Regions from separate parts of the Pedococcus bigeumensis genome, predicted to be linked through region 1. Evidence: predicted binding sites of a transcription regulator. Region 1 holds the regulator's gene; each other region holds the start of a gene.

Region 1 (10,116 bases):
GCTCGGTGACGTCGTCGGCCGACCATCCCTGGGCGCGCAGCCACCCGGCGGCTCCGTCGTGCCGCTCGGCCAGCACCTCGAGGATCCGTCGCATGGTCTCCGGCCGCGGGCGGTGGTGGTCCACGGGCTGGTCCTGGAGTGCCTCGCTGTAGGCGGGACGAGCCAGCAGCCGGGCCATGATGCGCTCGATGCGCTCGCCCGTCGCGACGTAGTCGGCGACGACGTCGTCATCACTCACGCCGGCGACCGAGAGGGCCAGGCCGACGACGGTCCCGGTGCGGTCCTTGCCGGCGGCGCAGTGCACGATCGTCGCCCCCCGGCTCCGTGCGACCACGGCCAGGGCGGCACTCACCGAGTCGGGCCGGTGGGTCAGGTAGCCGAGGTAGTGGCTGGCCCAGTAGTCGTCGTCGAGGCGGGGCTGGGCGTCGGCCTTCTGCTGGTCCTGCTTCGACCAGGGCAGCACCAGCGCCTCCTGCGCGCTGACCGCGTGGACGTCGTCGCGGAACAGCGAGTGGTGGTGGTGCGTCAGGTCACGGGCCCGCAGCGGCCCGGGACCCTCGAGCGTCAGCTCGACGTTGCTGCGCAGGTCGACGACATCGGTGACCCCGAGCTGCTCGAGGGCCTCGACGTCGGCGTCGCTGAGGTCCTGGAGGTTGTCGGAGCGCAGCAGCCGGCCGGTGGCCACGACTCCACCGTCAGTGGTCGGCAGGCCACCGACGTCGCGCATGTTGACGACGCCGTCGAGCTCGATCCAGCGGGGTGTGGTCACGGCTCGACCCTACGGGGAGCCTGCGGACCGAGCCGCGAGGGGCCTTCGGGGGCAATAGGTGAGGGCCTCGGAAAGTATGAGTTTCCGAGGCCCTCTACGACCAGGACCGAGGTCCTGATCGACGCTCTCGCCGAAGCGAGTGCGTAGGCATATTTCTAATCGAGGGACCGGTCCGCGACAAGGGGTTCGGCCCAGATTTCCCCGAGATTCCGGGTCCATTTGCTCGGCCTGCGGCGTGTCGCCGAGACACGCCGGGTCAGGGCCACTGGCAGTCGCCTGCGAGGATGGAGCCATGCCCAGCGCCCTCCCCGACGGTGACCCGGCGCCGTCCGACGGACGGTTGCCGCAGGCGTCACTCGGGTCCCTCGAGCACCACCCGTTCGGCATCTACCTGCACGTGCCGTTCTGCTCGGTGCGGTGTGGCTACTGCGACTTCAACACGTACACCCTGACCGAGCTGGGGGTCGACGGTGCGAGCGTGGCCACCTTCGCGGACGCGGCCCTGCGCGAGCTGTCGCTGGCCCGGACCGTCCTGGGCGAAGCGCCCACGGTCGACACGGTGTTCGTCGGCGGAGGCACCCCCACGATGCTGGCCGCCGTCGACCTGGCGCGGATGCTGGACGGCATCCGCGCGGGCTTCGGGCTCGCTCCCGACGCCGAGGTGACCACCGAGGCCAACCCCGACTCGGTGACGCCCGAAGGGCTCGAGGTGCTCGCCGCCGCCGGCTTCACCAGGGTGTCGCTGGGCATGCAGTCGGCGGTGCCCCACGTGCTGCGCACCCTGGAGCGCACCCACGACCCGGCCAACGTCGAGCGAGCGGTCCGGGCCGCGCGGGCCGCGGGCCTCCAGGTCAGCCTCGACCTCATCTACGGCACACCGGGGGAGTCGCTGGACGACTGGCGCACCAGCCTCGACGCCGTCACGTCCCTGGCCCCCGACCACGTCTCGGCCTACGCGCTGGTAGTCGAGGAGGGCACCAAGCTCGCCGCCCAGGTGCGGCGTGGTCAGGTGCCCGCGCCGCAGGACGACGACGAGGCGGCCAAGTACGAGATCGCCGACGAGCACCTCACCTCAGCCGGCTACGGCTGGTACGAGGTCAGCAACTGGGCGCTGCGCGACGAGGCCCGCTGCCGCCACAACGAGGGCTACTGGGCCGACGGCAACTGGTGGGGCATCGGCCCCGGAGCGCACAGTCACGTCGGGGGAGTGCGGTGGTGGAACGTCAAGCACCCCAACGCGTACGCGGCGCGGGTCGGCGAGGGGCTGAGCCCGGCGCACGGCCGCGAGACGCTCACCGACGAGCAGCGCCACGACGAGCGCGTCCTGCTGGGCGTGCGGCTGGTCGACGGGCTCCCGATCGACGACCTGCACGACGACGGACGAGTGGCCGTCGCCGGCCTGATCGCCGAGGGGCTCGTGGACCCGACAGCGGCGCTGCGTCGTCAGCGGGTGGTGCTCACGAGGCAGGGCCGGCTGCTCACCGACACCGTCGTGCGACGGCTCCTCGGCCTGCGCTGAGACCCGCCCGGATCACTTCACCCAGTCGGGGGTCATCGGGTAGCGGTACCACTCACCGTTGTTGGCCTTGACCGCCGCGATGATCTGGAAGACCACGGACGCGATAGCCACGGCGATCAGGAGGGGCACCGTGATGATCAGCGTCACGATCGGCAGGGACAGCAGACCGAGGCCCACGTAGGCGACCAGCAGGACGAGCTGGAAGTTCAGCGCCTGCGCCGTGTGGTGCCTGATGAACGGACCCCTGTCACGCAGCACCAGGTAGATGACCAGCGGTCCCAGGAAGGGCATCCCGACCACGGCGGACGCGAAGGGTGACAGGTGCACGAGGGTGGCCCAGGTCTTCTCGTCCTGCGGGGACATCGGCCGCTGGGGGCTGCCATAGCCCGGCTGCGGCTCCGGCTGCTGCGGTTGGTCGGTCATTGCTCTCTCCGTCGTCTCCGTGGGTGCTGCCTCCAGTGAAACGCATCCGGGCCCCCGGGAGAACGTCTTTCGGGGTCCGACCGGGGGTCCCGTCAGGGGCAGGTCAGGGCCGACCCTGACGTGCCCCGCCCCCCGCCTGCCTCAGTGCCCCGGCTCCGTCACGAAGTCGATCAGCTCCTCGACGCTGGCGAGCAGGGTCGGCTCGAGGTCGGCGTAGGAGCGGACCGTGCCGAGGATCTGCTTCCAGGCCCGGGCGATGTCGGCCTGGGTGTCGTGCGGCCACCCCAGGTGGTCGCAGATGCCGTCCTTCCACGACTGGCCGCGCGGGATGACCGGCCAGGCGGACAGCCCCAGCCGTTCGGGACGCACGCTCTGCCACACGTCGACGTAGGGGTGGCCGAGCACGCGGACGTGCGCGGCATACGGACCGACGGCGGCGGCCTGCACGACGCGGTGCTCCTTGGTGCCGGGCAGCAGGTGGTCGACGAGCACCCCCATCCGGCGTCCCGGGCCGGGCTGGAACTCGGCGATGGCACCCACGAGGTCGTCGACGCCGTCAAGCATCTCGACGACCACCCCCTCGACCCGGAGGTCGGCGCCCCAGACCTTCTCCACGAGCTCGGCGTCGTGGCGGCCCTCGACGAAGATCCGCGACCCGCTCGCCACCTTGGCGCGAGCACCCGCGACCGTCCGCGACCCGGAGGCGGTGCGGGAGGCGGCGGCGCGGGCCTCGGCCAGCTGGGCGCGGGCGGCCGCCGTCGGTGGCGTCAGCACGACCGGAGCGCCGTCGAGGAGGAACCCCGGCCCCATCGGGAAGCCCTTGGTGCGTCCGCGCCGGTCCTCGAGGTGGACCACGCGCATCCCGCCGGCCTTCTCCACGCGGACGACCGCGCCGCACCAGCCGGTCTCGACGTCCTCGACGACCAGGCCGGTCTCGGCCTCGACCTCGCGGGAGCGCCCGCGCGGGGGGACCTTCCAGTCGCCGGACAGGACATCGGAGCCATAACGGTCGGACACCGAGGCAGGGTATGCCGCGCCCGCGCCTTCGCGACGTGGGCGCGCCGCCCGTGCTGGTTCCGGCCCGGGAACAACGTAGACTTGGCACTCGCTGAGCCTGAGTGCCAGTGCCAGCTGCCCAACGCCGTGTCCGTTGTCGGACCTTGAGTGGTCGAGGAGGTCTTCGATGAGTGAGGAACGTCGTCTCGCAGTGTTGCGCGCGATCGTGCAGGACTATGTCCAGACCTCCGAGCCGGTGGGGTCGAAGTCGCTGCTCGACCGCCACCAGCTTGGCGTGTCCGCCGCGACCGTGCGCAACGACATGGCCGCGCTGGAGGAGGAGGGGCTGATCGCCGCTCCCCACACCAGTGCCGGTCGCGTGCCCACGGACGCCGGCTACCGGCTCTTCGTCGACCGGCTCAGCTCGGTCAAGCCGATGACCGCCGCCGAGCGGGCCGCCATCGCGCAGTTCCTGGAAGGGGCGGTCGACCTCGACGACGTCGTCGACCGGACCGTGCGGCTGCTGGCCTCACTGACCCGTCAGGTCGCCGTGATGCAGTACCCCTCGCTGACCAGGTCCACGGTGCGCCACATCGAGTTCGTGCCGATGGGTCCCAGCCGGCTCATGGTCGTGCTGATCGTCAACACCGGCCGGGTCGAGCAGCGCGTCATCGAGACCCCGCACGACCTGTCCGACGCCGACGGCGAGGCGCTGCTCGGCCTGGTCCGCGCCAAGGTCAACGCCAGGGCCGTCGGGCAGCGCCTGGTGGGGGCCGCCGCGTCCCTGGCCAGCCTCGCCGACGAGTTCGAGCCCGCGGACCGTGACCTGGTGCGCTCGGTCGTGCAGTCCCTCGACGACGCGCTCGTCGAGGAGCGCGAAGAGCGGGTGGTGCTGGCGGGCACCTCGAACCTCGCGCGGGTCGGCACCGACTTCCCGCTCAGCATCGGCCCCGTGCTCGAGGCGCTGGAGGAGCACGTCGTGCTGCTCAAGCTGCTCGGCACGGCTCGGGAGACCTCCGACGCCGTCTCGGTGCGGATCGGCCACGAGAACCCCTTCGCCGGCCTCCAGTCCACGTCCGTCGTCTCGACGGAGTACGGCTCGGGCTCGGAGCTCGTGGCCGGGCTGGGCGTGCTCGGCCCCACTCGCATGGACTACCCCACGACGATGGCGTCGGTGCGGGCCGTGGCCACGTACGTCTCCCGGATCCTCGCGCAGTGACGCGCGTCGACCCGCTGCCCCGAACGTCAGCCTGCCTGACTCCACCCCCTGTGACACCAAGGACATCGCGTTGAACGACTACTACCAGGACCTGGGCGTGTCCCGGGACGCCAGCCCCGAGGACATCAAGCGGGCCTACCGCAAGAAGGCGCGGACGCTGCACCCTGACGTCAACCCCAGCCCCGAGGCCGAGGAGCAGTTCAAGAAGGTCTCGCAGGCCTACGACGTGCTCTCGGACGCCGACAAGCGCCGCTCCTACGACATGGGATCCGACCCGTATGCCGGTGGCGCGGCCGGCTTCGGCCAGGGCTTCTCGTTCAGCGACATCATGGACGCCTTCTTCGGCGCCGGTGCGGGCCAGGCGCAGCGCGGCCCCCGGTCGCGCCAGCGCCGCGGCCAGGACGCCCTGATCCGCCTCGACATCGACCTCGCGGACGCGGTGTTCGGTGCGGAGAAGGAGCTCGCGATCGAGACCGCCGTGGTCTGCTCCACGTGCCACGGCGACGGGGCCCAGCCGGGCACCTCCCGGCGCACCTGCGACGTCTGCGGCGGCCGCGGTGAGATCCAGCAGGTGCAGCGCTCGTTCCTCGGCCAGGTCATGACGACCCGTCCCTGCGTCACCTGCCAGGGCTACGGCGAGGTCCTGGTCAGCCCCTGCTTCGAGTGCTCCGGTGACGGCCGGGTCCGGACCCGGCGCACCCTCACCATCAAGGTCCCCGCGGGCGTCGACACCGGCACCCGGATCCAGCTCGCCGGGGAGGGCGAGGTCGGCCAGGGCGGCGGCCCGGCCGGTGACCTCTACGTCGAGGTCGCGGTCCGCCCCCACCAGACCTTCCAGCGTCGCGGTGACGACCTGCACTGCACGGTCGAGCTCCCGATGACGGCAGCAGCGCTGGGCACGACGGTCAAGCTCGAGACCTTCGACGGCACCAACGAGCTGGAGATCAAGTCGGGCACCCAGGCCGGCGACGCGATGACCCTGCGCGGGCTCGGCGTCACGCACCTGCGGGGCACCGGCCGCGGCGACCTCATCATCCACGCCAACGTGCAGACGCCGACCCGCCTCGACGAGCAGCAGGAGGCCCTGCTGCGCGAGCTCGCAGCCCTGCGCGGCGAGGAGCGACCCGAGGGTCGGCTGTCCCCGGCCCACCCGGGCCTGTTCGGCAAGCTGCGCGACGCCTTCAAGGTCAAGTAGCAGCCGACCGTCGTGACGCTGCCCCTGTTCCTCGTCGACCCCACCGTCGTCGTCGGCGCCGCGGTGGGCGGCCGGGTCGTGCTCGACGGCCCGGAGGGGCGGCACGCGGCGACCGTCCGGCGGATCGGCGTCGGGGAGCAGGTCCTGCTCGCCGACGGAGCCGGGCTGCGGCTCACCTGCGCGGTGGTCGCCTCCGGCAAGGCCGAGCTGGAGCTCAGCGTGGTCGAGGTCGACCACGAGCCCGAGGCCCAGCCCCGCTTCGTCCTCGTGCAGGCGCTCGCGAAGGGCGACCGGGATGACCAGGCCATCGAGGCGGCGACGGAGTTCGGGGTCGACGAGGTCGTGCCGTGGCAGGCGTCCCGCAGCATCGTCCAGTGGCGCGGCGAGCGCGCCGACAGGGCCCGCCGCAAGTGGGAGTCCACCGTGGTGGCGGCCGCCAAGCAGTCGCGGCGCGCGCGCGTCCCGGTCGTCGCGGACCTGGTCACCATCAAGGCGCTCGCGGCCCGCGTCACCGGCGCCGCGGCGGCATACGTGCTCCACGAGGACGCCACCCGGAGCCTCGCCACCCAGGTGCTCCCGGCCACGGGGGACGTCCTGGTCGTGGTCGGCCCGGAGGGCGGGATCACGCCCGAGGAGGTCGCGGCGTTCGAGGCGGCCGGCGCCCTGACGGTGCGGCTGGGCGACACCGTGCTGCGGTCCTCGAGTGCCGGCCCGGCCGCCATCGCCGTGCTGAGCGCGGCCGGCCGCTGGCGCTGACCGTCGCTCAGCGCACCGTGAACGACACCGCCTTCTCCGCACTCACGGAGCCGTCCTGGGCGCTCAGCTCGCGCACCCGGATCGTGTAGTCGCCGGCGGCGAGCCTGCCGAGCGAGAAGGAGTACGCGCCCTGCATGGGCGCTCCGATGGATGCCGTGGCGTGACCGGTCGACACCTGCGTGGTGCCGCGGTCGAGCTGCCAGTTCACGGTGGCCTCGAAGACGATCGCCAGGCCCTTCACCACCACCGGCTTGGCCGCCGGCAGGACCTGGTCGCGGGTCGGGGCGGTGACCCAGATGGGCGCCACGTCCTCGTAGAGACGGTCCGACGGTGGGCGGGTGAAGTCCTGGTCCGTCGAGATCGACCCGAACAGCGTGGTCGACCCGTCGGCGACCCGGATCCGCACGGGAAGGCTCGTCTGGGATGCGGCCTGTGCGGTCCACACGATCTCCTGGACCGCGAGCCGCTGGGTCTCGGCGTCGAACCCGCCCGCGCCGGGCCCGCTGAGCTCCACCTCGATGGCCTCGGGTGTGACCGAGGCAGTCGTCACCCGCGTACCGCTCCAGGGCTGGAGGTAACCGTCGGTGTTGCTGAACGGCTGGGCGTTCATGGCCAGGCCGAGGGCTGCCTCGACCCGGTTGGCCGCACCCCCGCCGACCGGGATCGTCCCGCGCAGGAACTCGCGGAACAGCCTGTACTTGGTGGTGTCGCCCCCCACTGGTCCCACGAAGTAGACCGGGAGCGAGACCGCCTCGGTCGCGGAGGGAGCACTGGTGGTGGGCGAGCCGGTCGAGCCCGTGGTGGGGGCCGACGACGAGACGGAGGGGCCGTGGGTGGCGGGCGGCGTGACCGTGGACCCGTCGTCCTGGCCGGACCACCAGACGCCGCCGATGATGGCGGCCACGGCGGCTGCCGCGGCGAGTGGCAGCACCCAGTGGCGGGTGCCGGAGCCGCCCGTGGCGGTCACCGGACCGACCTCGCGGGCCTCGTGCAGGATCGTGTCGAGCCGGTTGGACGGCCGCACCTGCTCGGCGTCGCGCGCCAGCGCCTGACGCAGCCGTCGCTCGACCTGGTCGAACTCGCCCGGCTCGTAGTCGGGGTGCAGGAAGTCGGTGCGGTCGCTCATGACGTGGCCTCCATCCGGTCGCGCAGGGCCGCGAGACCGCGATGCGCATGGGCCTTGACCGAGCCCGGGGAGATGCCGAGGGCATCGGCGATCTCGGCCTCACTCAGGTCGAGGTAGTAGCGCATCGTCAGGACCTCTCTCTGGCGCTGGGGTAGTCGGCCCAGCGCGCCGATCATGGTGGTGGTGGTCTCGGACTGGAGGGCGCGGTCCTCGGCGCTGGCTTCGGTGTGCCGGGCGTATGCCGTGGGACCGCCCTGCTGCTCGCGGGTCAGGTAGCGCTCTTCGACGCCGCGGTGGCGCAGGCCGGAGCGGGCCCCGTTGACCACGGCACGGCGCAGGTAGGCGGCCGCAGCCTGGTGCTCGCGGAGGGTGTCCCAGCGGCGGTGCACCGCGATGAAGGCGTCCTGGACGACCTCCTCGGCAGCCAGGTCGTCACGCAGGAGCAGCCAGGCCAGTCGCACCAGCCCCGTCCAGTGCGCGGCATACAGCTCGGTGATGGCCTCGTCGGCACTCGGCCGCACCTCATCACCCCGGTCGCGCTCGGCCACGCTCAACAGTCTCACGCCACCTAGACGCGCAACCTCACCGGCCGGTTGACGCGCCGATACCCTCTTTCTCCATGACGGACACCGGCATGGACGACACCGGCCCGGGCGACGCGGGCACCAGCGACGCGGGTACCAGCGACGCGGGCACCAGCGACGCGGGCACCAGCGACGCGGACACCAGCGGCACGCCCCCGGGCGGCGCGACGACTCGGGCCGTCGACCCGGCCTGCCTGTTCTGCAAGATCGTGTCCGGTGACCTCCCGGCCGACGTGGTGCGGCAGGACGCTGCGACGGTGGCGTTCCGCGACCTCGAGCCCCAGGCGCCGACGCACGTGCTGGTCATCCCGCGCCACCACGTCGCCGACGTCGGGGGGCTCGCCCACGAGCGGCCGGATGACGCGGTGGCCCTCCTGGACGCGGTGCGGGACGTAGCCGAGCAGGAGGGCCTGGCCGACCGCGGCTACCGCTCGGTCTTCAACACCGGTGCGGAGGCGCACCAGACGGTGTTCCACGCGCACGTGCACGTGCTCGGTGGCCGGTCAATGACGTGGCCGCCCGGCTGAGGCGCACCGTAGACTGGACAGACCATGCCAGATCCTGAACATCCGACCACGCTGGGGGGCGCGCCCGAGGGTGCTCTCCCGGTGCCCATCCACACCGTCGAGATCCCGCCGCAGGTGCAGATGGTGACGCTCCTGGGGCCGCGCGACGAGCTCCTCCGCACCATGGAGCGAGCCTTCCCGCAGCTGGAGATCCACGTCCGCGGCAACGAGTTCCACCTGTCCGGCCCGAGCGCCGAGGTGGCCCTGGCCGAGCGCACGATCGACGAGCTGCTGCTGGTCATCGCCGGCGGCCAACCGCTGAACCGCGACGCAGTCGAGCGCTCGATCAGCATGCTGCGCGCGCAGACGACCGAACGTCCCGCCGACGTGCTGACGATGAACATCGTGAGCAACCGCGGTCGCACCATCCGGCCCAAGACGCTCAACCAGAAGCACTACGTCGACGCGATCGACGACCACACCATCGTCTTCGGGATCGGCCCGGCCGGCACCGGCAAGACCTACCTCGCGATGGCCAAGGCGGTCGCCGCACTGCAGGCCAAGCAGGTCAACCGGATCATCCTCACCCGCCCGGCCGTGGAGGCGGGGGAGCGGCTCGGCTTCCTGCCCGGCACCCTCAACGACAAGATCGACCCCTACCTGCGGCCGCTCTACGACGCGCTGCACGACATGGTCGACCCCGAGTCGATCCCGCGGCTGATGGCGGCCGGCACCATCGAGGTGGCGCCGCTGGCCTACATGCGCGGCCGCTCCCTCAACGACGCGTTCATCATCCTCGACGAGGCCCAGAACACCTCGCCCGAGCAGATGAAGATGTTCCTCACCCGGCTCGGGTTCGGCTCGAAGATGGTCGTCACCGGCGACATCACCCAAGTCGACCTGCCGGACGGCACCAGGTCGGGGCTGCGGGTGGTGCGCGACATCCTCGCCGACGTCGACGACATCCACTTCTCGGTGCTGACCCCGCAGGACGTCGTCCGGCACCGGCTCGTGGGCGCGATC
Region 2 (10,116 bases), 760 kb from region 1:
CCAGCGGCACGCTCACCGGCGCATCCGGCGGCAGGAAGCCCGACCACACCGAGCCGTCGTCGGTCTGCGCGCACACCAGCACGGCCGACACGCTGCGGCTCAGGGGCTCGGTGGTGACCGGCGGCGGGGTCGGCGGCGCGAGCGAGTCACGGCAGGTCACGGCGGACGGCTGCGGGGTGGGTAGGGGGGTCACGCCGTCGGGGCCACGGCCGGCGAGGAGGCTGCCGACCGTGACGGCGGCCACCAGGGCCACTCCCCCGAGCGCCCAGCCGCGCACTCCCCGCCAGCGCGCGGCATACGGTCTCGGCTGCTCGAGGAGGCCGGCCACGGAGGGGTCCTGGGGTGGCAGCGCGTCGAGCACCACCCTGAGCCGGCCCTCGTCGAACCCCAGCCGGCCGCAGACCGTGTCGAGCGCGCGCACCCGATGCCGTCGCGCCGCGGCGACGTCGTCGTCGAGCGCCGCCGCGACCTGGCCGTCAGAGAGGCCATCGAAGGTCCACAGGACCAGGGCCACGCGCTCGCGCGGACCCAGCTCGGCCAGGGCGCCCAGCACCTCGGCGCGGGACGGCGGGTCGGCCACGGTGGCCGGCTGCTCCACGCGGCGGACCCGGGTGTGCCGCCGCCGCAGGTAGGTCTCCACGAGCGCCCGCCGCAGCCCCGCGTCGTACGAGCCCGCACCGACCTGCGACAGGTGGCGCCACTGCGGCCAGCTGCGGGAGAGCGTGGTGCGGACGAGCTCCTCGGCTGCGCGGTCGTCCCCCACCAGCAGCCAGGCCGTTCGCAGCAGGTCGCCACCCCGAGCGACGACGTACTCGTCGAAGCTGGGGGGTTCGGCGAACCGGTCCGCCATGGCCACCTTCGTCCTTCGCCACCTGCCCTTCCCGAATCGTATGCCGCGCAGTCGGTGCAGGACATGGCGGCGGCATGACATGGCGAAGGCCCGCCCCCAGTGGGGACGGGCCTTCGACGAGGTATGCCGTGGGGTCAGTGACCGTGGCCGTGACCGTGACCGCCACCGGCGGACTCGGACTCCTCTTCCTTCTTCTCCACCACGAGCGTGTCGGTGGTGAGCACCATCGCCGCGATCGAGGCGGCGTTGACCAGCGCGGAGCGGGTGACCTTGACCGGGTCGATGACGCCGGCCTTGATGAGGTCGCCATACTCGCCGGTCGCGGCGTTGAGGCCGTTGCCCACCGTGAGCTCGCGCACCTTGGAGACTGCGACGTAGCCCTCCATGCCGGCGTTCTCGGCGATCCAGCGCAGCGGCTCGGCCGCGGCCTTCTTGACGATCAGCGAACCGGTCGCCTCGTCGCCCTCGAGCACGAGGTCGTCGATGGCGCTGGAGGCGTGGACGAGGGCCGAGCCGCCACCGGCGACGATGCCCTCCTCGATGGCCGCGCGGGTCGCCGAGATGGCGTCCTCGATGCGGTGCTTCTTCTCCTTGAGCTCCACCTCGGTGTGGGCACCCACCTTGATGACGCAGACGCCACCGGCGAGCTTGGCGAGGCGCTCCTGGAGCTTCTCGCGGTCCCAGTCGGAGTCGGTGCGCTCGATCTCGGCCTTGATCTGGTTGACCCGGCCGGTGACGTCGTCGGAGTCGCCGGCGCCGTCGATGATGGTGGTGGTGTCCTTGGTGACGACGACGCGACGGGCCTGGCCCAGCACGTCGAGGTCAGCCTGATCGAGCTTGAGGCCGACCTCCTCGGAGATGACCTGGCCACCGGTGAGGGTCGCCATGTCCTGGAGCATCGCCTTGCGACGGTCGCCGAAGCCCGGGGCCTTGACCGCGACCACGTTGAAAGTGCCGCGGATCTTGTTGACCACCAGGGTCGACAGCGCCTCGCCGTCGATGTCCTCGGCGATGATCAGCAGGGGCTTGCCGGTCTTGACGACCTTCTCCAGCACCGGCAGGACGTCGGCGATGGCCGAGATCTTGCCCTGGTTGATGAGGATGTAGGCGTCCTCGACCACGGCCTCCATGCGCTCGGCGTCGGAGACGAAGTAGGGCGAGATGTAGCCCTTGTCGAACTGCATGCCCTCGGTGAACTCGAGCTCGGTCGTCGCGGTCGAGGACTCCTCGACGGTGATGACGCCGTCCTTGCCGACCTTGTCGAAGGCCTCGGCGATGGTCGAGCCGATGGTCTCGTCCTGGGCGGAGAGCGACGCGACCTGGGCGATCTCGTCCTTGCCCTCGATCTCGCGGGCGTTCTCGAGCAGCCGGGCGCTGACGGCCTGGACAGCGGCGTCGATGCCGCGCTTGAGGCTGGCCGGGGCGGCACCCGCGGCAACGTTGCGCAGGCCCTCCTTGACCATGGCCTGGGCGAGCACGGTCGCGGTGGTGGTGCCGTCACCCGCGACGTCGTTCGTCTTGGTGGCGACCTCCTTCGCGAGCTGGGCGCCGAGGTTCTCGTAGGGGTCCTCGAGCTCGATCTCCCGCGCGATGGTCACACCGTCGTTGGTGATCGTGGGGGCGCCCCACTTCTTGTCGATGACGACGTTGCGGCCCTTGGGGCCGAGCGTCACCTTGACCGCGTTCGCGAGCGCGTCAACGCCGCGCTCCAGCGACTTGCGGGCGGAGTCGTTGAACTCCAGCGTCTTAGCCATGAAAGTCCTTCTCTAGCAATCGGGTGCAGTGCAGTGAGATGAGGCCGTGAACGCGACGTGCCCCATGTGCCGGATAGCCGGCACACAGGGCACGTCACTCACGAGGTGCGGATGCTCAGCCGACGATGGCGAGGACGTCGCGGGCGGAGAGGATGAGGTACTCCTCGCCGCCGTGCTTGATCTCGGTGCCGCCGTACTTGCTGTAGATCACGCGGTCGCCGACGGTGACGTCGAGCGGGACGCGGTTGCCGTTGTCGTCGATGCGGCCCGGGCCGATCGCGAGGACCTCGCCCTCCTGGGGCTTCTCCTTCGCGGTGTCCGGGATGACGAGGCCAGACGCGGTGGTCTGCTCGGCCTCGACGGACTTGACGACGATGCGGTCTTCGAGCGGCTTGATGGAAACCGACACGGTGAGGACCTCCCCTTCGGGAATGTCGAAGTTGGACAGTGGTGGTGGTGCGGGGTGCTGCCGATCCGGTCGCCGTCGCGGGGGTCGACCGGCTGGCTGCGTTAGCACTCGGCGAACCGGAGTGCCAACGCAAATCTAGGCTCGCGGTTAGCACTCGGTCAACTCGAGTGCCAGAACTGGACGCCGAGTTCGCCGAGGGCGGACTCCACGACCCATATCCGGTGGCGCGGAAGACCCCGGAGCGGGCAGGGTCTGGCCCATGACGACCTCCCCGAGCGACCCCGCCGTGCTGCTCCGCGCCTACGACGAGCAGCTCCGGCAGGAGGCCGAGGTGCCGTCGGCCATCACGGTGGACCGGCTGGGCCCCCTGGTGCTCGCCACCTACCTCGGGGGCCGGGGGTTCATCACGTACCGGACCCTCGACGTCGACGGCACCCCCGCGAGCGAGGAGTCGGTCCGGCAGCTCGTCGAGCAGGCGCTGGCCCACTACGAGGCGATGCCCGAGATCGACCGGGTGGAGTGGAAGACCCGCGGCCACGACCACGCCCCCGGGCTGCACGACGCGCTGGTCTCCCACGGGTTCGTGCCCGACGAGCCGGAGTCGATCATGATCGGCGAGGCCCGGCTGCTCGCGGTCGACGTCGAGCTCCCCGAGGGCGTCGCGGTGCGCCGGGTGACCGACGAGGACGAGGTCCGCGCCATGACGGCCATGCAGGGCGAGGTCTTCGGCGACGAGCCGGCCGAGCTCCAGGGCATGGTCGAGCAGCTCCTGCACCGGCTGCGGACGCGCGACGACATGGAGATGTGGGTGGCCGAGCACGACGGCCGCATCGTCAGCGCCGGCCGGCTCGAACCGGTCGAGGGCACCGAGTTCGCCGGGATCTGGGGCGGCTCGACGTTGCCCGACTACCGGGGCAAGGGCATCTACCGCGCCCTGACGGCAGCCCGGGCACGGTCGGCGATGGGCCACGGCAAGCGCTACATCAACAGCGACTCGACCGAGTTCTCGCGGCCCATCCTCGAGCGGTCCGGCTTCGTCAAGGTCTCGACGACCACGCCCTACGAGTGGCGCCGCACCGGCTGAGCCACACTCCGCAGGCTCAGCCCCCGATCAGGGGGGCGCCGACCCGCGACCTCGGCACGCGGCATACGCAACAATGCGCGACATGGACCTGGCCCTCTTGCGACGGCTGACCACCGGCGAGGGCTGGGGGTTGCTGCAGTCGCTCCCGCCGTACGACGAGTCGTCGGCCCTCGCGCTCCAGCAGCGACTGCGCGACGCGGGCTTCGACCCCGACCTCGTGGCGGCCGCTCTCAACCAGGCCAGGCTGCGGGGCCGCGCCGTCGAGAAGTTCGGCGAGTTCGCCCGCGGCATGGTGCTGACCTCCGACGGGCTCGAGCAGGCCACCCGGCTGGGCGTCGCCGCGCAGCACGCGCAGCGCTTCCGCGCCGCCGGCATCCACACCGTGCACGACCTCGGCTGCGGCATCGGGGCGGATGCGATGGCGATGGCCGGGCTCGACCTGCGGGTCCGGGCCATCGACGCCGACGAGCTGACCGCCGGCATCGCGGCGGTCAACCTGCGGCACTGGCCCGACTCCACTGCGCAGCAGGGTGTCGTGGAGGAGTTCACCGCCCCGGCCGGCGAGGGGGCTCGGGGGGTCGGTGCCTGGCTCGACCCGGCGCGACGCACCCCCGGCGTCGCCGACGTCACCGGTCGCACCCGCCGGATCTTCAACCTCGCCGAGATCTCCCCCAGCTGGGCGACCGTGCAGGAGGTCGCCCGCGCCCTCCCCGCCACCGGCGCCAAGCTCAGCCCGGCCTTCCCCCACGCCGCCCTGCCGCCCGGGGCCGAGGCGCAGTGGACCTCGTGGGAGGGCGACGTCGTCGAGTGCGCCGTCTGGTGGGGACCCCTGGTCCGGACCGCCGGACGCTCCGCCGCCGTGCTGCGCGCGGCGGGTCCCGCGGTCGTGGTCACCGAGGCCGACACCGAGGGCGACCCCCCACCGCTGCAGAACCTCGCCGACCTCGGCGGCTGGCTCTACGAACCCGACAAGGCCGTGCTCCGGGCCGGCCTGGTCGGCGCCCTGACCGCCGCGACCGACGGTGCCGAGCTCGACGCCGGGGTCGGCTACGTCGGGTCGAGCCGGTCCGTGGACGTCCCCTACGCCAAGCGGTATGCCGTGGTCGAGGCGATGCCCTTCAACGTCAAGGCGCTGCGTGGCTGGCTGCGCGACCACGGGGTCGACCGGCTGACCATCAAGAAGCGTGGGGTCAGCGTGGACGCCGACCTGCTGCGACGGCAGCTGCGGCTGCCGGCGAAGGGGCACCAGGAAGCGACGGTCGTCCTGACCAGGGTGCGCAGCAACCAGGTCGCGCTGATCGTCCGTCCGGCCTGAGGCGGCCTCCTCGCGCGGCGCACAGTCGGGCGAATCGCAGGCAAACGGGGGCAAGTCAGGGCAAGCGATGCCCGAAATCGCCGGGAGTTGGCCCTGCGCCGTTACCATCTCGTATCCTCGGCGGCGATGTCCTCCCCTCACTCCGACGGTTACGGCCGCCACCGCGGCACCAGTCCCCGACCCACGACCCTGCTGTCCCGGGTGTGGCGACGCCCGAGCCACCGCTCGGCCGTCAAGGGCCTGGGCCTGGCTGCGTCGGCCCTCGGAGTCGCCACCGCCTTCGCCGCCCCCGCGCCGGGAGCGTCGTTCGAGCTGACCGCCGCCGAGGTGCACCACCCGCCCGTGGTCGCCCGCGCCGAGGCTGTGTCGGCGCCCGCCCGGGTCGCCGACTACGGGGTCATCGGGTTCACCGCGAAGGCCGCCCCCAAGCCGAAGGTCAAGGCTGCCCAGGCTGCCAAGAGCACCCGGACGGCGACCGGCATCTCCCGCAACACCTCGCGCGTCGGCCTGGCCAACGTCGGCGGCATGACCCCGAACGCCATCGCCGTGATCAACGCGGTCAAGGCGCAGTTCCCCGGCTCCGGGCCGTTCGGTGGCTACCGCCCCGGCGACCCGCTCGACCACGGCACCGGCCACGCCGTCGACATCATGTGCGGCACGGCCGAGGGCAACGAGATCGCGAGCTTCCTGCAGGCCCACGCCGGCGAGCTCAACATCAAGTACCTCATCTGGCGCCAGCGCATCTGGTACCCCGGCGGCAGCTGGCAGGGCATGGCGGACCGCGGCAGCCCGACCGCGAACCACATGGACCACGTGCACGTCTCGGTCTTCTAGACCGCCGCCTCCCCGGTCGGCTTCCGGCCCTCTACCTCCCCGGTCGGCTTCCAGCCCTCCACCTCCCCGGTGGGCTTCCAGCCCTCCACCTCTCGGGTCAGCGGGGTCGCTAGAGCTCGGGGTCGCGCTGGGCGCCCCGGTGCCGGACCGCGTCCGCGCCGGCCTGGCTCGCCGCCGCGACCGCCGCGGCCCGGTCCGCTCCGCGGGCCAGGGCCGCAGCCAGCGCACCGCAGAACGCGTCGCCCGCGCCCGTCGTGTCGACCACGTCAGCAGCGTCGACCGGTATGCCGTCGTGCCGCTCCCCGTCCCAGCTGCATCCCGCGGCGCCGAAGGTCACCAGCAGCGAGGTGGGCTGGGCGTCGCTGTCCGCGAGCTGGAGCGCCTCGTGCTCGTTGACCACGAGCGGGTCGGCGAGCGCCGCCACGTCGTGCGGCAGGGCGGCATACGGTGCGGCGTTGACGACCACCCGCGCGCCTGCGCCGTGCGCCAGGCGGGCGGCCGCGGCGACGGTGCGCACCGGCACCTCGAGCTGCAGGAGGAGGACGTCTCCGGCGCCGAGGCCGGACAGCGCGTCGGCGAGGACGTCGGGAGCGACCTGCCCGTTGGCGCCGGGGATGACGACGATGGCGTTCTCGCCCTCGTCGTCCACCGTGATCCAGGCCTGACCGGTCGACGCGGTCGAGGTGGTGCGGACGGCCGAGACGTCGATCCCGCGGTCGCGCAGGCGCTCGACGTAGGCGCGTCCGCCCTCGTCGTCGCCGACCGCGGCCACCATGGCGACGTCGGCGCCGGCGGCCGCTGCGGCGACGGCCTGGTTGCCACCCTTGCCGCCCGCGAACCGCTCGAGCGCGCCGTCGGCGAGGATCGTCTCGCCCGGGCCCGGGTGACGTTCGACGGCGGCGACGAGGTCGACGTTGAGCGAGCCCAGCACCACGACCCGGCCCATCAGCGCATCCCCCCGCCGACCGTGTCGAGCCACAGCGTCGCGTAGCGCTGGGCGTCGACGTCGAGGCAGACCTCGATGGTCGACCGCGCCTGCCCGTGGGGGTCGTGGTCGAGCCCGGCGGACCAGTCGCGGCGGTCGACGATCGTGCGCCCCCGCGACCACGTGCCAGCGAGCTCGACCCGCACCGGAAGGCGCTCACGACGGACCCCGGCCGGCTCCAGCACGGCACAGACCGCGCCGGCATCGCCGATGGTGGCGTCGTCGGTGCCGAACCGCTCGCACTGGAACGCGATGAGCTGGCCGGCGAGGTCGGCCGCGTCGCGCCCCCCTGGCGCCGACAAGGTCCGTGCGGTCTCCCGCCCAACGCGTGGGGCGTAGAAGACGTCCAAGCCGTACATCGTCACCGAGATGTCGAGGTCGGCACAGGCATCAAGGACCACGGCTGCCGCCTCGGGGTCGTGGAACACGTTGAACTCGGCGGACGCCGTGGCGTTGCCGGCCTCGACCGCTCCACCCATGAACACGATCTCGCGAATTCCCTTGGCAACACTGGGATAGGTGCGCAGGAGGAGGGCGATGTTGGTGAGCGGCGCGAGCGGGATGAGCGTGACCCGGCGGGCCTGGTCACCCTCCGCCGCATCGAGGAGCACGTCTCGGAGGAGCTCGACTGCATGGCGCGGGTCGGGCCGGCGCTGCGACTTCGGCCAGTCGAGGTCGCCCATGCCGTCCTGCCCGTGCACGTGCCGGGCGTCGACCGGGTCCTCGAGGAGCGGTCGCTCGGCACCGCGGGCGACGGGCACGTCGGGGCGGTCAGCCGCGTCCAGGACGGTCAGGGTGTTGGCGACCACGGCGTCGACCGCGGCGTTGCCACCGACACAGGTCACGGCGCGCAGGTCGAGGGCCGGGTGCAACGCGGCCAGGAGCAGCGCGCACGCGTCGTCGACGCCGGTGTCGACGTCGAGGACGACGGGGATGGCCATGCCGCGATCCTGCCAGAGCGGGCGGCGCGCCTCCCGTGCGGTTTCGTCGCGGTTTCGTCGCGGCTGGGCCACCGGGATAGGTTCGGGCCGTGACTGAGCACCCGGCCCGCCACGCCCGTGTCGTCGTGGCCGGACTGGCAGCGCTGGCCCTGACCACGACGGCCGCCTGCGACTCGGGCGCCCCGGGAGCTGGACCCATCTCTACGGGCACGGGCACGGGCACGGGCACGGGCACGAGCAGCGGGTCCGGGAGCTCCACGTCATCGTCCAGCCCGAGCTCCAGCTCGTCCTCCTCGAGCTCGTCGAGCTCCACGACCACCGCCACGCCCTCGTGTGGGCAGCGGCTGGCCGAGGCGATGACCCCGGCGCAGCGCGCGGGCCAGCTGCTGATGGTCGGGTTGCAACCCACCGGCAGCTCGCGCGCACTCGCAGCCCAGGTGAAGAAGCAGGGCCTGGGCGGGGTGATCTTCCTGGGTGGGTGGTCGAACGGCGCGACGTCGATGGCTGCGATCTCGACTCGGCTGCAGGCCGCCGCCGCGGACGGCCTGCTCGTCGCCGCCGACCAGGAGGGCGGCCAGGTGCAGCAGCTGCGCGGGTCGGGGTTCACGCGGATGCCCTCCGCCCGCACCCAGGCCCAGTCGGGCGTCGGCACCGAGCAGAAGAACGTCGAGGCCTGGTCACACGAGCTGAAGAAGGCGGGGGTGAACATCAACCTGGCCCCGGTCGCGGACACCGTGCCCACGTCGCTCGGAGCCGCCAACCAGCCGATCGGCCGCTACCGCCGCGACTTTGCGCCCGGCTCCCCCAAGACCAATGCCGCGTATGCCGCGGCGTTCGTCCGCGGCACCCTCGCCGCCGGCATCGCCCCGACCGTCAAGCACTTCCCGGGGCTCGGCCGGATCACCGGCAACACCGACGTGACGACCATCGGCATCACCGACCGCACCACCGACGCCGACGACCCCTACCTCGCGCCGTTCGCGGCCGGCATCAAGGCGGGCGCGCCGCTGGTGATGATCTCCTCGGCGCACTACCCGAAGCTCGACGCGGACAACCCGGCGATGTTCTCCAAGGCCATCGTCACCGGCCTGCTGCGCGACAGCATGGGCTTCGACGGCGTGGTCATCACCGACGACGTCGGCGCGGCCAGGGCGGTCTCGGCGGTGCCGGTCGGTCAGCGCGCGACCAGGTTCATCGCGGCTGGCGGCGACATCGTGCTGACCGCACGGTCGTCGCAGGCTCCGGTCATGCTCAAGGCGATCGCGGCCAAACGCGCGGCCAGCCCCGCCTTTGCCGACCAGGTCGACGCGGCCGCGGCACGGGTGCTCGACCTGAAGGCCGACCTCGGCCTCGTGAAGTGCAGCTGACCCAGGCGAACGGATAGCGCTTCCGCCACGCCACGTACACGACGCCGGCTGCCGTCATTCCGCCCAATATGGGCGCCCCCGAGCTTCGGTGGAAGTGCGTCGGCATGGTTCAGCGACTGGCGGCACCCCCGGGGATACGGCGGACGCCGACGCGGCTGGTCTTGTAGCCTCGCGGCGTGACGTTGTCTACGGGGCCCGTGCTTCGGCTCGATCAGGTGTTCACAATCAATGGCGTTCCGGAGGTGACCTTCGTTCAGCCGAGTCGATGGAACACGCTACTTTCAAACCTCCAGACTCCCGGGCGGGGCCTGGTGATCGAGGGCCCTTCGGGTATCGGAAAGACAACGGCCGTCAAGCAAGCGCTTGCCCAGCTTGGCCATGCCGGCGCTGCTCAGATCCTGTCGGCCCGCCGCGCCGCGGACCTCGAATTGATCCGGCTGCTCCCCGAGATGAACGGCTTTGGCTTCGTGGTGGTTGACGATTTCCATCGCCTCGACGATGCCGTCAAGGCCAGCCTGGCGGATCTACTGAAGACTCTGGCGGACGATGAGTCGACCGACAGCAAACTGGTAGTAGT
Region 3 (10,116 bases), on a different contig from region 1:
CCAGACCCGCTCGTCGTCGATGTCCACCTGGTAGGCACTGGCCGACCCCGGCTCGAGGCCGTCGAGCACCACCAGTGCGTAGTGCCGGTCGTGGGCCGCGAAGGTCGGCGCCGACCACTCGCGGTCGAACGCCCGGACCCGGACCACGGCGGCGTCGCGGGTCTGGACCCAGATCGTGGCCGACCGCTCGCCGATGTAGCGGAGCAGCGGCCCCAGGACGAGGGGACCGGGGGGCGGGGAAGTCGGCACGAGGAAGTTCTACACGGCCCACCCCCTGCTTGGGTAACGCCGCTGGGCAGCCGATCCGTTCGGGGGATGGCCGAAGGGCGGCCCACCTCTCGGTGGACCGCCCTTCGGCGTGTGGCGTATGCCGTGCGGCTGGGCTAGAAGCCCATGCCGCCCATCTCGTCGCCACCGGGGGCCATCGGCGCAGCCTTCTCGGGCTTGTCGGCGATGACGGCCTCGGTGGTGAGGAACAGCGCGGCGATCGACGCGGCGTTCTGGAGCGCGGAACGCGTCACCTTGGCCGGGTCGATGATGCCCGCGGCGATGAGGTCGACGTACTCGCCGGTGGCGGCGTTGAGGCCCCACCCGGCATCGAGCGTGCTGACCTTCTCCGTCACGACGCCACCCTCGAGACCGGCGTTGATCGCGATCTGCTTGAGCGGAGCGGAGGCTGCGACGCGAACGATGTTCGCACCGGTGGCCTCGTCACCCTCGAGCTCGAGCTTCTCGAACGCGGCCTTGGTCGCCTGGAGCAGGGCCACGCCACCACCGGCGACGATTCCCTCCTCGACGGCTGCCTTGGCGTTGCGCACGGCGTCCTCGATGCGGTGCTTGCGCTCCTTGAGCTCGACCTCGGTCGCGGCACCGGCCTTGATGACCGCAACGCCGCCGGCCAGCTTGGCCAGGCGCTCCTGCAGCTTCTCGCGGTCGTAGTCGCTGTCCGACTTGTCGATCTCGGCGCGGATCTGGTTGACGCGACCCTGGATCTGGTCGGCGTCGCCAGCACCCTCGACGATGGTCGTCTCGTCCTTGGTGACGACGACCTTGCGGGCCCGGCCGAGCAGGTCGAGCTCAGCCGTGTCGAGCTTCAGGCCGACCTCCTCGGAGATGACCTGGCCACCGGTGAGGATGGCGATGTCGGCCAGCATGGCCTTGCGACGGTCACCGAAGCCGGGGGCCTTGACGGCGACCGACTTGAAGGTGCCGCGGATCTTGTTGACCACGAGCGTCGACAGGGCCTCGCCGTCCACGTCCTCCGAGATGATCAGCAGCGGCTTGCCGGACTGCATGACCTTCTCGAGGAGGGGCAGCAGGTCCTTGATGCCGGAGATCTTGGAGTTGACCACGAGGACGTAGGGGTCCTCGAGGACGGCTTCCATGCGCTCGGTGTCCGTGACGAAGTAGTGACTGATGTAGCCCTTGTCGAAGCGCATGCCCTCGGTGAGCTCGAGCTCGAGGCCGAAGGTGTTGGACTCCTCGACGGTGATGACGCCTTCCTTGCCGACCTTGTCCATGGCCTCGGCGATCATCTCGCCGATCTGGGGGTCAGCAGCGGAGATCGAGGCCGTCGAAGCAATCTGCTCCTTGGTCTCGACGTCCTTGGCCATCTCGAGCAGCTGGGCGGAGACGGCCTCGACGGCCTTCTCGATGCCACGCTTGAGGGCCATCGGGTTGGCGCCTGCGGCGACGTTGCGCAGGCCCTCCTTGACGAGGGCCTGGGCCAGGACGGTGGCGGTGGTCGTGCCGTCGCCGGCGACGTCATCCGTCTTCTTGGCAACTTCCTTGACCAGCTCTGCGCCGATCTTCTCGTACGGGTCGTCGAGCTCGATCTCCTTGGCGATGGACACACCATCGTTGGTGATCGTGGGGGCTCCCCACTTCTTCTCGAGGACGACGTTGCGGCCCTTCGGACCGAGGGTGACGCGCACGGCGTCGGCGAGGATGTTCATTCCCCGCTCGAGACCGCGGCGAGCCTCTTCATCGAAAGCGATGATCTTGGCCATTCGGGTGGTTCCTCCCACGCGAAACGTAAGCGGTGGCCAGCGGGTGCCCGCGACGGACGGCCCGGCTCGCGCGGCTCACGTCGCCGCGTTCCCCGGACCTCACCCAGACTGGCCTGGATTGTCACTCTCAGGGTGAGAGTGCTAACGCCATTATTGGCACTCTCCCCGGGAGAGTGCAAACGTGTCCGCGCCAGGCGAACGGCGATGATCTCCGCGCCGGGGCTCACCGTGACCTCGTCATCGAGCCGGTCGGGCTCGCCTTCGACTCGATGGACCTCGAGGTCCAGCCACCCTGATGCAGCCGCCCGTCACAGGAGCGTGCGCAGCGTGGCGTCGGCCTCCGACTCCACCGGGTCGTCCAGGTCGGCGACGAAGACGGCGTACGCCGTGCGGGCCGGGTTGGCGTCGAGCCCGGCGAGGACCGTGCGCCAGGCCGCGAGGTTGGGGTGGTCGAGGGTGGTGCAGGCCTCGGCGGGGCGCAACGTCTCCACGGCGGCCTCGAGCTGCTGGCGGGACAGGTCGTAGGTCTGCGACCCGTTCGCGTGACCGAGCAGCTTGGCCAGCACCACCGCGGGCAGGGCGTGCCGCCCTCCCGGGGCGTTGACGTGGGGGAACTCCAGCTCAGGTGACGACGACGCCGAGCTGATCCCCACGGCATACGCGACCGGTGGCTCCCACCCGTCGATGGTGGACGCCAGCGCGTCCTTGATCGCAGCGAGTCCTTCGGGCGTGCTCCAGTCGGGCTCCATCACCCCATCCTGACAGCCGACGGGAACGCGTCGCGGTACGACCGCAGGTCGACGGTGCCGTTGGCGACCGACTCGGCAGCCAGCGCCGCGTGGCCCACGGCCCTGGTCACGCAGTCGCCCGCGGCCACCATCAGGGCGTGCAGGGCAGGCAGCTCGGGCGCCGGCCGCTCGCCGGTCGCGAGGGTGAACAGCGTGTCGCCGTCGAGCAGCGTGTGCACCGGGTGGATCGCCCGCGCCAGCCCGTCGTGGCCCAGGCCGCTTACCTTCTGGCACTGCGCCTTGCTGAGGGTGGCGTCCGTGGCGATGACACCGATCACCGTCGCCATCCCCGGGCGCACCGGCTGCCCCTCGTATGCCGCGTCGGCCCGGGCGCGCGCCGCGTCCAGCTCGTCGGCGCTCGGCAGCCCGACGTGGGCGAACTCGTCGCCGAGGCCGTACCGGGCGGCCAGCAGCTCGCCGGTGCGCTCGTCGTGCGGTGCCCCGAACGAGTTGAGGGCCACCAGTGCCGCGACGGTCGTGCCGTCGTCGAGCACCGCACTGGCCGACCCGATCGCCCCCTTGAGCCCGCCGGCCCGTGCGCCCGTGCCGGCGCCCACGCACCCCTGGAGCACGGCGTCGGCGGAGGCCACGGCGAAGGCGTCCACACCGTCTGCGCCGGTCGGGGCGTGCGCGAACTCGCCGCCTCGTCCGAGGTCGAAGAGCACCGCCGCCGGCACGATCGGGACCACCTGCCCGGGCTCCCCCATCGGCCAACCCAGCCCCGCGGCATACAGCTGCTGGACCACGCCGTCGGCGACGGCGAGCCCGAACGCGCTCCCGCCGGTCAGCACCACGGCGTTGACCCGGTCGACGAGGTTGCGGGGGTCGAGCAGGTCGGTCTCGCGCGTGCCGGGTGCGCCGCCCCTGACGTCCACCCCGGCCACGGCGCCTGCGTCGGGAGCCACCACCACGGTGCACCCGGTCAGCCAGCCCTCCTCGCGACGGGTGGCGTGGCCGACCCGCAACCCGTGGACATCGGTCAGGGAGTTCGTCGAGCCGGGACGCATCACTCTGGACGGGCGTCGATGACGCAGAACCGGTTGCCCTCTGGGTCCTCGAGCACCTCGAAGTCGCGCTCACCCTCGGGGTACTGCCAGTCCTGGACACGCTGGGCACCCAACCCCACGAGCCGTTCGATCTCGGCCTCCTGGTCGTGGGCGTAGAGGTCGAGGTGGATGTGGGGGTGCAGCAGCGGTCGGGTGTCGCCCAGGTTGAGGGAGAGGTTGGGCCCGACGCCGTCGCGGGGGCTCAGGATCACCCAGTCGGGCTCGGGCTCGTAGCGCGGCTGGTAGTCGAGGGCGGCCGCCCAGAAGGCCATCGCGCGGGGGACGTCGCGGACGTTGACGACGATCGACCCGATCTTGAACCCGGCTCCCATCACAGCTCCATCCGGTAGGCGCGGGCGTCGGCGACGAAACCGACCCGCTCGACCATCGCCGTCGTGTGGGTGCCCGCCGAGATCGTGACCGCCCGCAGCCCGGAGTCGCGGGCCCAGCCGACGGCTGCGGCGAGCAGCACCTCCCCGGCACCGATGCCACGGTGCTCCGGGCGGACGAAGAAGGTGTCGACCACCAGCTCGGCGCCGGCTCCGGGGACCCGGCCCGGCCAGGGCAACGGCTCGACCACCAGGCCCTGGAGGTAGCCGGCGTGGTCGTCGCCGGCCTCGGCGATCCAGACCGGGCGGACCTTCTGGCTCGCCGACCACGCACGGGCGAACCGGTCGAGGAAGCCGACCTCGCCCTGGCCCCCGCGGTGACGGGCGCACTGCAGCGTCAGGGCCGCCACGACGAGCGCGTCATCGGGACCAGCCAACCGGGTTCGCACTCCGCCCACGCCAGAAGTGAACCACGCGGGAGCAGGGCAGGACACCGGATCGGAGCCGTGGGCCCCCGGGTGGGGCTCCGCGGGCGCCCGGGTGGACACCGCGGGTCCCGGACCCCGTGGGCTCCTTGAGTGGGCCGCGCCCGGACGCAACAACGCCCGTACAGTCGCTTCTGCACGGGCGTTGGTGAACCAGGGGGCTCGGTCAGAGCTGGATGCCCAACCGGCGGGCACTGCGGGCGCGCTGGCGCGAGGCGCGCAGCCGGCGGAGGCGCTTGATGAGCATCGGGTCGGCCTCGAGGGCGGCCTGCGAGTCGATGAGCGCGTTGAGCACCTGGTAGTAGCGGGTGGCGCTCATGTCGAACAGCTCGCGGATCGCCTGCTCCTTGGCACCGGCGTACTTCCACCACTGGCGCTCGAAGGCGATGATCTCGCGGTCACGATCGCTCAGCTCCGTGGTGACGCTGACCTGACCCTGCTCGTGTGCGAAGTTCAACTCTCGACCATTCCTTGGATGAGACACAGGCGTGCCTGCTGTGCAGACGTGACGAGCGGACGTGTCGTCCGTGCGTGCAAGGGCAACTATACGGAGCGAATCACACGCTTGTCATTCCACTCGCGAACTCTGCGGCGACGGGTCTCGACGGGTTTGGTCACACCCGTCCCACTCGCCCCACCAGGCGATTCGCGCCTCAGGCCATGGTGTCGAGGATGGCCGTGATGTCGTCCTCGGAGGTCCGCGGGTTGACGATCGCGAACCGCGTCAGGGTCTCGCCGAGGTGGGAGGTGGGGACGACGAACGCGAACTGGTCGGCGAGCATCCGGTCGGACCACTCCTGGTACTCGGCGGCGGTCCAGCCGACCCGGCGGAAGACCACCACCGACAGGTCGGGCTCGCGGACCACCTCGAGGTAGTCGCGGCGGGCGATCTCCTCGGCGGCGAACCGGGTGACCTCGAGCGTCCGCTCGACGGCGTCGCGGTAGGCGCCCGTGCCGTGGGTGGCCAGCGAGAACCAGAACGGCAGGCCACGGGCTCGGCGGGTCAGCCCCACCGAGTAGTCAGTGGGGTTCCAGTCGGGCTTGTCGGTCAGCACGTCGAGGTAGGAGGCGTGCTGGGTGTGCGCGGCACGGGCCAGCGCCGGCTCACGGTAGATCAGCGCGCAGCAGTCGAACGGCGCGAACAGCCACTTGTGCGGGTCGACGATGAACGAGTCGCAGTGCTCGATGCCGGCGTAGAGGTGCCGCACCGACGGAGCCGCCAGACCAGCGCCGCCGTAGGCACCGTCGACGTGGAACCAGATCCCGAACTCACGGCAGACCTCGGCCACCGAGGCGAGGTCGTCGACGATCCCGAAGTTGGTGGTGCCGCTGGTCGCCGCCACGGCGAAGAACGTCTCGGGGCCGTGCGCCAGCAGGACCTCGCGCAGGGCCGCACCGCTGAGCCGGCCGCGGTCGTCGACCTCGACACCGACCAGCTCGGCGTCCATGACGTCACAGGCCGACTGGATCGAGGAGTGTGCGCCGTGCGTGGCGGCGACCCGCCAGGGCCGCGCACCGGTCCCGGTGCGCGACTCGTGCGCGGCCTTCATGCGGGCCGTGTGGCGGGCCGCGACGAGGGCGGAGAGGTTGCCGATCGTGCCGCCGGGCACGAAGACGCCGCCGGCCTCGGGGGGCAGGCCGACCAGGTCGGCGATCCAGCGCAGGGCCTGGTTCTCGGCGAACACCGCGCCGGCACCCTCGAGCCACGAGCCGCCGTAGATCGACGACGCCCCGACCACGAGGTCGAACATCGCCGCGGCCTCGGTCGGGGCGCACGGGATGAAGGAGAGGTAACGCGGGTGGTCGGTGGAGATGCAGGCCTGGGCGAGGTGCTCCTCGAAGAGCTTGAGCGCCTCGAGGCCGCCGATGCCGTCGACCGTGATGGTCTGGCCGGCCTTCGCGTCGAGCTCGGCGAGCGTCTGCGGCCCGTCGAGCGGGACCGGGTCGAGCTTCAGGCGGTCGGCGGAGTAGGCGAGGATCGCGTCGCCGAGGGCCTCGAGGTTTGCGTCGCTGTAGCCGTGCACGCGGCGAGTCTAGGGGCGCAACCTGCTGCCGGGTGCAAGCCTCAGCCGGCCGCCGGCCCGAACAGTGCCGTGCGCAACGCGTCGACGTCTGCGACGAGGGCATCCGGACCCGTCGCGGCCAGGGCGGGCTGGAGACCGGCACCCCAGGTGACGGCCACCGCGCTCATGCCCGCCGCGCGGGCGGCTTCGACGTCGACGGTCGCGTCACCGACGTAGACGCAGTGGTGCGGCGGGGCACCGAGCTGCTCCGCGGCATACAGGAGCGGCGCGGGGTGCGGCTTGTGGAGGGTGGTCTCCTCCTGCCCGGCCAGGACGTCGATGCGGGCCTCGAGCCCGACGGCGCGCAACCCGAGGCGCACGGTCTCGCCCTTCTTGCTCGAGACCACACCGGTGCGCGCGCCCGCGGCGTGCAGGTCGTCGAGCAGCTGGGGCACCCCGTCGACGGTGCGGATCAGCTCGTCGTGGTTGGCGAGGTTCCACGTGCGGTAGACGTGGGTGAGCTCCGCGCCGCGACCGGGGTAGCGCTCCTCGAGCACGGGCTGCAGGGGGCGGCCGATCCACGAGCGGACCTCGTCCTCGGGCGCCACCTCACCCAGGACCGAGCCGAGCGCGTGGTGGTACGACGCGACGATGAGGGGGATGGTGTCGGCGAGGGTGCCGTCGAAGTCGAACAGGACGACGGGCCAGCGTGGAGTCACCACTCGAGGCTAACGACTGCTCCCGCCGTGGACGGCGGCGGTCAGGCCCGCGGTGTCACGCCCAGCTCGCGGAGCAGGACCTCGACGCGCGCGCGGATCTCGTCCCTGATCGGGCGGACCGCCTCGACACCCTGACCGGCCGGGTCGTCGAGCACCCAGTCCTCGTAGCGCTTGCCGGGGAAGTAGGGACAGGTGTCGCCACACCCCATCGTGACGACCACGTCGGAGGACTCGACCGCTTCGGTGGTGAGCACCTTCGGGGTCTCGGCGGCGATGTCGATGCCCTCCTCGGCCATCGCGGCGACGGCTGCCGGGTTGACCTCGTCGGCCGGCTGGCTCCCGGCGGACCGCACCTCCACGGCGCCCCCGCCGAGGTGTGCGAGGTATGCCGCGGCCATCTGCGAGCGCCCGGCGTTGTGGACACAGACGAACAGGACGGAAGGCTTGTCGCTCATGGGTTCTCGCTTTCGAGGGTGGGGAAGTGGGAACGCAGCGCGAGGCTGACGTAGACCAGCGCGACCAGGACCGGGACCTCGATCAGCGGGCCGACGACCCCCGCGAGGGCCTGCCCCGAGGTGGCACCGAAGGTGGCGATGGCGACCGCGATGGCCAGCTCGAAGTTGTTGCCGGCCGCTGTGAAGGCGAGGGTCGTGGTGCGCGCGTAGGACATGCCCAGGACGCGACCGAGGACGAAGCCGGCGCCCCACATCAGCGCGAAGTACGCGAGCAGGGGAAGGGCGATCCTGGCCACGTCGAGGGGTCGGCTGGTGATCTGCCTCCCCTGCAGCGCGAACAGGATGACGATCGTGAAGAGCAGGCCGTAGAGCGCCCAGGGGCCCACTCGTGGCAGGAAGCGCTGCTCATACCAGTCCCGCCCGCGCCGGGACTCACCGACACGTCGCGACAGGTAGCCGAGCAGCAGGGGGACGCCGAGGAACACCACGACCGAGGTGGCGATCTGCCACGGCGAGACGTCGAGCCCGGACTGCTGGAGGCCGAGCCACCCCGGCAGGACGGACAGGTAGAACCAGCCGAGGCCGGCGAAGGCGACGACCTGGAAGGCCGAGTTGAGCGCAACGAGCACTGCGGCCGCCTCGCGGTCACCGCAGGCGAGGTCGTTCCAGATGATCACCATGGCGATGCAGCGGGCCAGCCCCACGATGATCAGGCCGGTCCGGTAGGCGGGGAGGTCGGGCAGCAGGAGCCAGGCCAGGGTGAACATCAGGGCCGGGCCGACGAGCCAGTTGAGGACCAGGCTCGAGACGAGCATCCGCCGGTCTCCGGTCACCGTGTCGAGGCGGTCGTAACGGACCTTGGCCAGGACCGGGTACATCATCACGAGCAGCCCGACGGCGATGGGCAGGGAGACTCCGTCGACCTCGACGGAGGACAGCACCTCGCCCAGTCCGGGCACTAGCCGCCCCAGCAGCAGGCCGGCCACCATGGCCAGACCGATCCAGGCCGGGAGGAACCGGTCGAGGGTCGACAGCTTCGCGACGACGTGCGGCGGTGCCGTGGTCGGGTGGCTGGGGAGCGTCACGCGCAGCAGGGCTCCTGCTGGGCGGGCGCGGCCGCAGGCTCGTCGGCGCGATCGGCCGACGACGCGCCGGCGGGGGCAGTCGTGCAGCAGCCGCCGTCGTTCGTGCCTGCCACGAGCGGGAGGCTGGCGGTGGCCGGCCGTCCGTCGGCGGGGTCGTCGTCCTTGACGGTGTAGACCTCCCAGGGCGCACCAGCCGGGTCGTGCACCCAGACCTTGTCCTGCAGGGCGTAGCAGCAGGTCGTGTCCCGCTCGTCGAACGCGGCCAGCCCGGCCTCGCGGAGCCGGGCTGCCCCGGCGTCCACGTCGGCGCTGCTGTCCACCTCGATGCCGAGGTGGTTGAGCGCCTGGGCCGTGCCCTCGCCGCGCTGGTCGGCTGGGACCTCGATGAGCACCAGCTTCAGCGGCGGCTCCGCGATGGCGAAGTTGGCGTAGCCGGGCCGGCGCTTGTGCGGCGGAGTGCCGAACAGGGTCGAGTAGAACTCGACCGAGCGCTCGAGGTCGGCGACGTTGAGTGCGAGCTGGACACGCGACATGGTGCTCTCCCTGGGTTGCCTCTGACCGGTTCCTCGTCGACGAGTGCATCGACTATGGTCTATGCAGGAAGTGAACCGGCTGCATCGACGTTTGTCAATATTGAGTAGCCCTCTGTCCATGCGCACCCCAGGAGGACCCGTGCCCCAGCTGATCGCCACCCTGCGCGACACCCCCGCGGCCGACGGCGGGGTCTGCTGCGGCACGCTGACGACCGACGAGGCGATGGGTCGCGAGCAGGCCGAGGCGACCGCCCAGCTGCTCAAGGCGGTCGCCGACCCCGTGCGGCTCCAGCTGTTGTCGCTGATCCGGTCGTCGAAGGGCCACGAGGCCTGCGTCTGCGACCTCACCCCGGCAGTCGGGCTCAGCCAGCCGACCGTGAGCCACCACCTCAAGGTGCTGACCGAGGCGGGACTGCTGACCCGGGAGCGACGCGGCACCTGGGCGTGGTTCCAGCTGGTGCCCGCCCGGCTCGACGACCTGGCCGCGATCTTCCGCTGAGCCGTGGCGCGGACGTCGCCCGCGGGGCCCGCTGAGCCCGGGCGCCTGCGCCGGGCTAGTTTCTGGGTATGCCGCCCACTGCCCTGACCGAGCTCGTCCACCCCTCGTGGGCGGCCGCCTTGGCACCGGTGGCCGACACCGTCGCGCAGCTCGGCGAGTTCCTGC

What was found. Region 1 encodes HrcA, which represses chaperone genes, less so after heat shock. Its sites were predicted from a motif close to TTNGCACTCGNNNNNNNCGAGTGCNAA; they were not measured.
Region 2: the regulator HrcA is predicted to act here: its motif matches at 3,161-3,187, upstream of groES (co-chaperone GroES).
Region 3: the regulator HrcA is predicted to act here: its motif matches at 2,163-2,189, upstream of groL (chaperonin GroEL).

What each region holds. Positions count from the first base shown of each region.
Region 1 covers NZ_BAAAQS010000005.1:15,809-25,924, reverse strand. The annotation lists gene ABD262_RS15830 (tyrosine-protein phosphatase) at 1-769, opposite strand, end outside; gene hemW (radical SAM family heme chaperone HemW) at 1,062-2,288, shown strand; gene ABD262_RS15820 (DUF4870 domain-containing protein) at 2,301-2,711, opposite strand; gene ABD262_RS15815 (DUF3097 domain-containing protein) at 2,853-3,728, opposite strand; gene hrcA (heat-inducible transcriptional repressor HrcA) at 3,895-4,926, shown strand; gene dnaJ (molecular chaperone DnaJ) at 4,997-6,121, shown strand; gene ABD262_RS15800 (16S rRNA (uracil(1498)-N(3))-methyltransferase) at 6,134-6,877, shown strand; gene ABD262_RS15795 (Gmad2 immunoglobulin-like domain-containing protein) at 6,885-8,003, opposite strand; gene ABD262_RS15790 (SigE family RNA polymerase sigma factor) at 8,000-8,551, opposite strand; gene ABD262_RS15785 (histidine triad nucleotide-binding protein) at 8,623-9,114, shown strand; gene ABD262_RS15780 (PhoH family protein) at 9,139-10,116, shown strand, end outside.
Region 2 covers NZ_BAAAQS010000005.1:780,046-790,161, forward strand. The annotation lists gene ABD262_RS19300 (hypothetical protein) at 1-850, opposite strand, end outside; gene groL (chaperonin GroEL) at 985-2,604, opposite strand; gene groES (co-chaperone GroES) at 2,720-3,013, opposite strand; gene ABD262_RS19315 (GNAT family N-acetyltransferase) at 3,273-4,097, shown strand; gene ABD262_RS19320 (class I SAM-dependent methyltransferase) at 4,180-5,412, shown strand; gene ABD262_RS19325 (VldE C-terminal domain-containing protein) at 5,539-6,246, shown strand; gene ABD262_RS19330 (PfkB family carbohydrate kinase) at 6,356-7,192, opposite strand; gene ABD262_RS19335 (nucleoside hydrolase) at 7,192-8,172, opposite strand; gene ABD262_RS19340 (glycoside hydrolase family 3 N-terminal domain-containing protein) at 8,262-9,539, shown strand; gene ABD262_RS19345 (TIR domain-containing protein) at 9,716-10,116, shown strand, end outside.
Region 3 covers NZ_BAAAQS010000003.1:961,757-971,872, reverse strand. The annotation lists gene ABD262_RS15270 (alkaline phosphatase D family protein) at 1-249, opposite strand, end outside; gene groL (chaperonin GroEL) at 384-2,009, opposite strand; gene ABD262_RS15260 (hypothetical protein) at 2,318-2,758, opposite strand; gene ABD262_RS15255 (P1 family peptidase) at 2,758-3,804, opposite strand; gene ABD262_RS15250 (VOC family protein) at 3,804-4,175, opposite strand; gene ABD262_RS15245 (GNAT family N-acetyltransferase) at 4,175-4,630, opposite strand; gene ABD262_RS15240 (DUF3263 domain-containing protein) at 4,824-5,114, opposite strand; gene ABD262_RS15235 (pyridoxal phosphate-dependent decarboxylase family protein) at 5,311-6,681, opposite strand; gene ABD262_RS15230 (HAD family hydrolase) at 6,723-7,379, opposite strand; gene ABD262_RS15225 (arsenate reductase ArsC) at 7,421-7,834, opposite strand; gene arsB (ACR3 family arsenite efflux transporter) at 7,831-8,919, opposite strand; gene ABD262_RS15215 (ArsI/CadI family heavy metal resistance metalloenzyme) at 8,916-9,452, opposite strand; gene ABD262_RS15210 (ArsR/SmtB family transcription factor) at 9,592-9,951, shown strand; gene ABD262_RS15205 (uracil-DNA glycosylase) at 10,020-10,116, shown strand, end outside.